2 regions of the Lactobacillus helveticus genome follow, and region 1 is predicted to be linked to the other one. Evidence: riboswitches for the same ligand, from Rfam matches in the RefSeq annotation. Region 1 holds a riboswitch; the other holds the start of a gene.
What was found. Region 1 has a riboswitch for magnesium ahead of mgtA (magnesium-translocating P-type ATPase). Riboswitches for the same ligand answer to the same signal wherever they lie in the genome.

Region 1 (3,430 bases):
TTGTTTAATCTTAACTGTGTCTATTTCATCATCGGCAGCATGAATGATGGCCTCATCCATCAAGTCTTTCATCCCTGTTTGATAGTAACTATTTAAAAAGGATAATCCTAAGACTTTTGGTTTTTCTTCTAGATTTAGATTGTAATGTCTTTCAAGTACAACCTTATCTTGAGTTAAAGTACCTGTCTTATCAGTACACAAAATATCTGCAGAGCCAAAGTTCTGAATTGAACTCATTCTCTTAACAATCGTTTCATGCTTAGCCATTTCTACAGACCCCTTAACCAAGTTACTGGTAACAATTACCGGTAACATTTCTGGTGTTAGACCTACAGCAGTTGCAATCGCAAAAATTAAGGCATTAAACCAATCGCCCTTTGTTAGCCCATTGATCAAGAAAACCAATGGCGTAATAACTGCAGTCATCGTTAATAAGGTCTTAGAAATATTTTTAATACCAATATCAAAAGTAGTTTCCTTAGTCTTATTTTTAGCTAAACTACGTGCTAGATTACCAAAAACGGTTTTATCACCTGTCGCAAATACAACTCCCATGCCTGAACCGGAAATAATATTAGTACCCTCGTACAGGATATTAGGATAATCAAGATAACTTTCATCATCTTTTGGTTTTTGATCTGCAATCTTTTCTACCGGATTAGATTCACCATTTAAAGAACTAGCTGAACAAAATAGATCCTTGCTTCGAAGTAACCGCATATCAGCTGGAACTAAATCCCCTGCAGTTAAATTAATGATGTCACCAACTACAACTTCCTTAGTTGGCAATTCTTGGTCTTTTTGATCCCGTCTAATATTAGTAGTTACGGAAACCATATTTAAAAGACTTTCTACAGCATCATTTGTTCTTACATTTTGAATAAAACTCGTTAGTCCAGAAATCAATACCATAGTCAACATAATAATTACGGTACTCAAATCCTTATCAGCTGGTGCTGCTAATAGATAATTAGTAAAAAACGATAAAGTTGCTAAAATCAATAACACTCCAGTAAATGGAGTCATAAATGCATCTACTAAGAAATGTAACTTAGGATGATGCTCTTTATTGGAAACCTCATTTAATCCATCACGCTCTAATCGTTTTTTTGCCTGACTAGTTTCTAATCCTTCAACCGACGTATGTAATCTATCTAATACCTCACTTTTTCCCTCTCCTGCAATCTGTTTAGCCAAAGTCGCATCTGTTACCACACGATCTTTAGAGTAAATTTTTAACATTCTAATCCCTCCCCTAAAAAATCGGCAAACAAACAAAAGACCAACGCAAAAACTGCATTGGTCTTAGTTATCAAGCGATTTCTACTCGTCGTTCAGTTTTAACACTACGTAACGTGAAGTCTGTTCAACTAGCTGACTGGGCAAAGCCTTAATTCGACAGTTCCTGTTTAACCCATCGGCATCTCTGGATGTTGCTGGGCGTCAGCGTATATTTACGTAGGAGTCTCACCTAACAGTTCATTTGCTTTAACTATTTAATTAACAACTTCATCATAAAAGGGCAAGGACAGATATACAAGTACTTTTAATAAATCTTTATCTTTTCTTCATATAATTTTTAGATAACTGCTATTAAAAAATTATCAGACCCCAAAATGAACTACACCGGCACTGAAGTGCCGGGTTTCTGGGAACACTGAGTAGTGTTTAGGATCTTACATTGAACTAGTCAAATGCCTAACTCACAGAACTCAGCTTGTTACCATGGCCAGTCCCTGACCACTTAGCTTTGTACTTCCTTTATGCAGGATATTAACTGCCGCATTAATATCTCGATCATGCTTGGTTTGACACTTAGGGCAAATCCATTCACGAATCTCTAATGGCTTAGCGCCACTGTTATAGCCACATTTTGAACAAATTCTGGAAGTATTCTTGGGATCAACTGCAATTAGTTTCTTGCCATACCATTCGCATTTGTATTCTAGCATTTGTCTAAACATTCGCCATGAAGCATTGGCAATTGACTTAGCCAAATGATGATTTTTCTGAAGATTCTTGGTTTTCAAATCTTCAATCGCAATTACATCATATTGCTTAACTAAATGCGTAGTTAGTTTATGCAGATAATCTCTGCGCTGATTAGCTATTTTTGCTTGGTATCTGGCTTTTGACTTTTGCGCTTTTTGCCAATTAGTGAAGCTTTCTAAGCTTCTAGGACAAAGCACCTTTTTATTCCTGTCTTGCAAAACTAATAATTTAGCTAAATGTCTGCGACGAGCATATTTTCTTTGCCAGACTTTGGCTTTCTTTTCAAAATAAGAACTGTCAAAACTAGGATATTTTAGCCCATTAGACAGAATTGCTAAATCAGCTGCGCCAACATCAATTCCAACCTGTTTGTCAGTTAAGCTATACTTCTCTGGTTCAGGTATTTCAGCTTGTAGAGACAAATAATACTTGCCCGTTGGTTCAAGTACGACCATATAACGCTTAACCTTAGTGTTTTGCAAAACTCCAGTCTTGCTGGTTTTGACATAGCCCAATTTGGGAATCTTTAAATATCTTTTACCTGCAGTTTTTACGATTGACTTGCCTGTATAAGACTTTTTCAGATACTTGCGTGAATGAAAACGATCATTGCCAAACATCTGCTCAAGCTGGTTTTGTTGTGTTCTATTAGGATAGAGTCTTAATTTGATCCCTTTCAGCACATTTGTTCCCTCCTTTCTTTTTAAGATTATATCAAACATATGTTTAAGAAAGAAGGGGGGAACAAGCAAAAAAACTAAAAAAGGCCGGATTCATCACGGGATTGAAATCCCGTGTTTTCTCCGGCAATTAATCAATAAAAAATGAGTCTGGAAAAATATTTTTCCAAACTCACTCATTTTTACCAAATATGTAATAACCGTGTTGGATCTAACTTGCTTAAGTTAAACTGACGAACGTGCTGCTTAGAATTTTCTGGAAACTTCTTAATAAAATCGGCTACATTGTAGAGCCCTGTTGAATACGTCCAAACCCCTTTAACTTTCCTAATTGGATCAAGCATTTCATTTCTGATTGGGTAAGCAGAAATTAAGAAATGCTTATGATGAAACTTGAATACAAAGTATGGTAACTTGAATTGCTTTACAGCCTCATCTTCAGTTTTTGCAATAGAAACTACATTTCGATATGTACCATATTTTTCAGTAAACTTTTCGTTGAATGAAAAGTAGAAGTTAGAGATATGCACATGTGGAAAATCTTCTTCTTCCACTTGATCTGGAACTGCAATCACATGTGCATAACGATCTAAATTACTTTCTCTCTGGGACAAAGCGTGATCCATTTGATTAGGGATAATCTTGTGTGCCCAGTAAGGTACCTCAGGATGAGCCTCATATGAACGATACATTTGTTTAACTACTTCTGGTTTTACCCAGTCATAATGCATTCTCGTCTGATTACGTTTAAGCAAATT
Region 2 (3,430 bases), 110 kb from region 1:
AAACAGAGGTAAGTTCATGCACGATCGAATTCCTTGGAAACAATATTTCATGATGCAAGCACTAGTAATAGCACAGCGTTCTACTTGTAATAGAGCTCTTGTTGGTAGTGTTTTAGTAAAAGATAATCGTATTATTGGCACAGGGTATAATGGGTCCGTTTCTGGACAGCCACATTGTGATGAAGTAGGCCATCAAATGGTTGATGGACATTGCGTTCGGACTATTCATTCCGAGATGAATGCCATCATTCAATGTGCAAAATTTGGCGTATCAACTGATGATACTGAAATATATGTGACTCATTTTCCTTGTTATAATTGCTGCAAATCTTTACTTCAAGCTGGCGTAAAGAAAATTAATTATTACTTTGATTATCGCGACAATCCGTTGGCAATGCAGCTGCTTCATGATTGTGGGGTACCATATGAACAGATTAAAATCGATCGGAAATATGTGGAAAGCTTGGCTTATAAACTTGAAGAAGATGAAAACTAGATTTATTTGGCTATTTGGCTTGTTGGCCGTCTTTATGACGATGACGGGATTTGTGCAACCTAATATTGAGGATCATGCTCATATTTTAAATAAAGAGACTAAGACTTTAATTAAAGAGAAGAATAATCGTTATTTGCAAACCAAAGAGCAACCTCAAATAACTGTAGTTACAGTGAAAAAACTTAAAAACTTAACGCCAAAATCGTTAAATCGATCTAAGCGCACTGTTTTTATTGTGGTAGGGCAAAAAGGTAAGAAGCGCAATGTACAAATTTTTTCAAGCAAAGATTTACATGGTGCTTTTACAGCAGATGCGAGATCAAATATTCTTAGCGCTGAGGCAGATCAACTTCGAAGTTATAATAATGCTACTTTTAACAAGGGGTTGCGATTTGTTTTTCGTGCCTGTGCAACCAAGGTAGATCAACAATATCAATATGCTCTTGATAAATTTGATTTATCGCAAAGCGAACAAAATAAGATTTCGCATCCCCATCGAATAGCACTGCCAATCGCATTAGCCTTGGCATTCCTAATTATGGGAATAATATATATACTTAGAAGATTCGGACATCATAGCTCTAATTTGCGCAAATAGGCAACTTGACTTATTTGAATTAAGTCCTTAAACTTTTTGTAGATATAGTAAGTAAAACTGTTAGGTGAGACTCCTACGTGAACACACGCTATCGCCCAGAAACATCCAGAGATGCCAACGGGTTAAATAGGTGTCGTCGACTTAAGGCGAGATCCAGATAGCTAGCATGTGCTTACGTCACGTAGTGTTAAAACTGAACGACGAGTATGACAAAAGCCTTGTTTGGCGTGCAAGTCACCTGCAGAAATAGCAGGTGGCTTTTTTTGTTTGCTTGTCTATTGAATGAGAGGAATTGTAGAATGTTAAAACCAGCGAGCAAAAAACATTCAAATGTTGACATTCAACGAATTCAACGGATTGCACGTGAATCACGCAGCGAAACGCTAGCGAGGCTGCAAGCGAGTGCCGAAGGACTTTCAACCAAAAAAGCTAATGAAAATAGAAAGGAATATGGCAAAAATGAGATAAGAACGAATACCAATGCATCTAAATGGAAATTATTGGGTGAATCCTTAGCAACACCATTTACTTTGGTATTAATTATTTTGACCTTGCTTACCACCTTTACTAGTTACATTGTTCCTCATGGCAATAGTGATATAGAGACTGTATTGGTAATGCTACTGATGCTTCTGATTTCTGTTGTGGCAAATTTTATTCAGAAAATACGGATTGCTAAGGTTACTGACAAATTATTAAATATGGTGTCAGTTACTACCAATATCAGGCGTGATGGAAAAAATATGGAATTGCCAACTGAAGATGTAGTAGTTGGCGATGTGATCAACTTATCTGCAGGCGACATGATCCCAGCTGATATGAAGCTGCTAACAAGTAAGGATTTATTTTGTTCTTCTAGCTATCTTGATGGTGATTCCGAACCGACAGAGAAAGTTGCCAACGTTACGCTAAAACCGAGTATGTTAGCTGATTACCTAAATTATCCCAATATTTTGTATGAGGGAACTACGATTGTTTCCGGTTCCGGTAGCGGCATTGTTTTTGCGGTAGGAAACAACACCGTTTTTGGCAAAGAAGTTCAGAAGATTTCACGCAAAAAGGTCAATACAACGCTGTTTGATCGAGAAATGAAGCAGCTTGCTAAAATTTTAATAATTGTGACAGCTATTTTGTTGCCCTTGTTATTCATAATTAATGGTTTAACAAAAGGTGATTGGGGAGAAAGCCTAATATTTGCTTTGGCAGCGGCAGTTGGGCTTACTCCTGAAGTTTTGCCGATTATCGTTAACAGCAATCTGACTAAAGGCGCACTTGAAATGTCCAAACAAGGCGTGGTAGTCAAGCAAATGAATGCTATTCAAAATTTGGGCTCAACTGATGTTTTCTGTATCGATAAAACAGGTACATTAACTCAAAAGCAGGTAGTTCTAGAGCGTCACTATGATTTGGAAATGGAAGAAACGCCGCGTATTCTAAAGTTTTCGTATTTAAATGCTTATTATCAAACCGGGATGAAGGGTTTGATTGATAAAGCAGTGATTGATGCGGCTGGTGATGAATTAGATGTAAACGAGATTCAGCGTGATTACAACAAGATAGACGAAATTCCTTTTGACTATAGCAGAAAAAGAATGAGCGTTGTGGTGGTTGATAATGATGAACACCACGGGCAACACTTATTGGTTACTAAAGGCGCAGCTGAAGGGATGCTGGATATTTCTAATCAAGTTGAAGTCAATGGCAAAAGCGAAAAGTTGACTTATGCTTGGCGCAAAAGAATCCTTAATCAAATCAATGAACTGAATGATGATGGTTTACGAGTGCTGTTAGTTGGTTATAAATTGAATCCAGCGCCAGTGGGAGAATTTTCTGCTAAAGATGAAAATGATTTAACAATTATTGGCTATTTGGCATATCTTGATCCACCTAAGGAAAGCACTAAAGAGGCTTTACAAGATCTTAAAAATGATAATTTAAACGTCAAAATCTTTACCGGCGATAATGAGGCGGTTACTAGAGCGATTGCTTTGCAAGTCGGCTTAAACGTCGATACGGTTTACGATGGTGAACAAATTGAAACAGCAACGGCAGAAGAATTGGCTGAAATTGTTGAAAAATGTAATATTTTTGTTCATTTAACTCCTGAATTGCGGGTTAAGATTATCCAGGCTCTAAAAAAGAATGGACATACAGTAGGCTACATGGGCGATGGCAATAAAGACGCTCTAGCAATGAAAGTCTCAGATGTAACCGTGACATCTAATAGTTCTGTCGATATTATTAAAGAATCCGCCGACATTGTATTTGAACAAAAAGATTTGCAGTTGCTTGAACAAATGATTATTACTGGGCGCAAAGTCTTCTCAAATACAATG

Region 2: linked by a shared signal. The riboswitch ahead of mgtA (magnesium-translocating P-type ATPase) and the one ahead of mgtA (magnesium-translocating P-type ATPase) in region 1 are both predicted to bind magnesium.

The regions. Positions count from the first base shown of each region.
Region 1 is NZ_CP151471.1:1,989,648-1,993,077, reverse strand. It holds gene mgtA (magnesium-translocating P-type ATPase) at 1-1,242, opposite strand, end outside; M-box (ykoK) riboswitch at 1,319-1,486, opposite strand; gene AADV52_RS10145 (RNA-guided endonuclease TnpB family protein) at 1,713-2,714, opposite strand; gene AADV52_RS10140 (AAA family ATPase) at 2,855-3,430, opposite strand, start outside.
Region 2 is NZ_CP151471.1:1,881,941-1,885,370, forward strand. It holds gene AADV52_RS09565 (ComE operon protein 2) at 17-496, shown strand; gene AADV52_RS09570 (TPM domain-containing protein) at 486-1,094, shown strand; M-box (ykoK) riboswitch at 1,144-1,307, shown strand; gene mgtA (magnesium-translocating P-type ATPase) at 1,394-3,430, shown strand, end outside.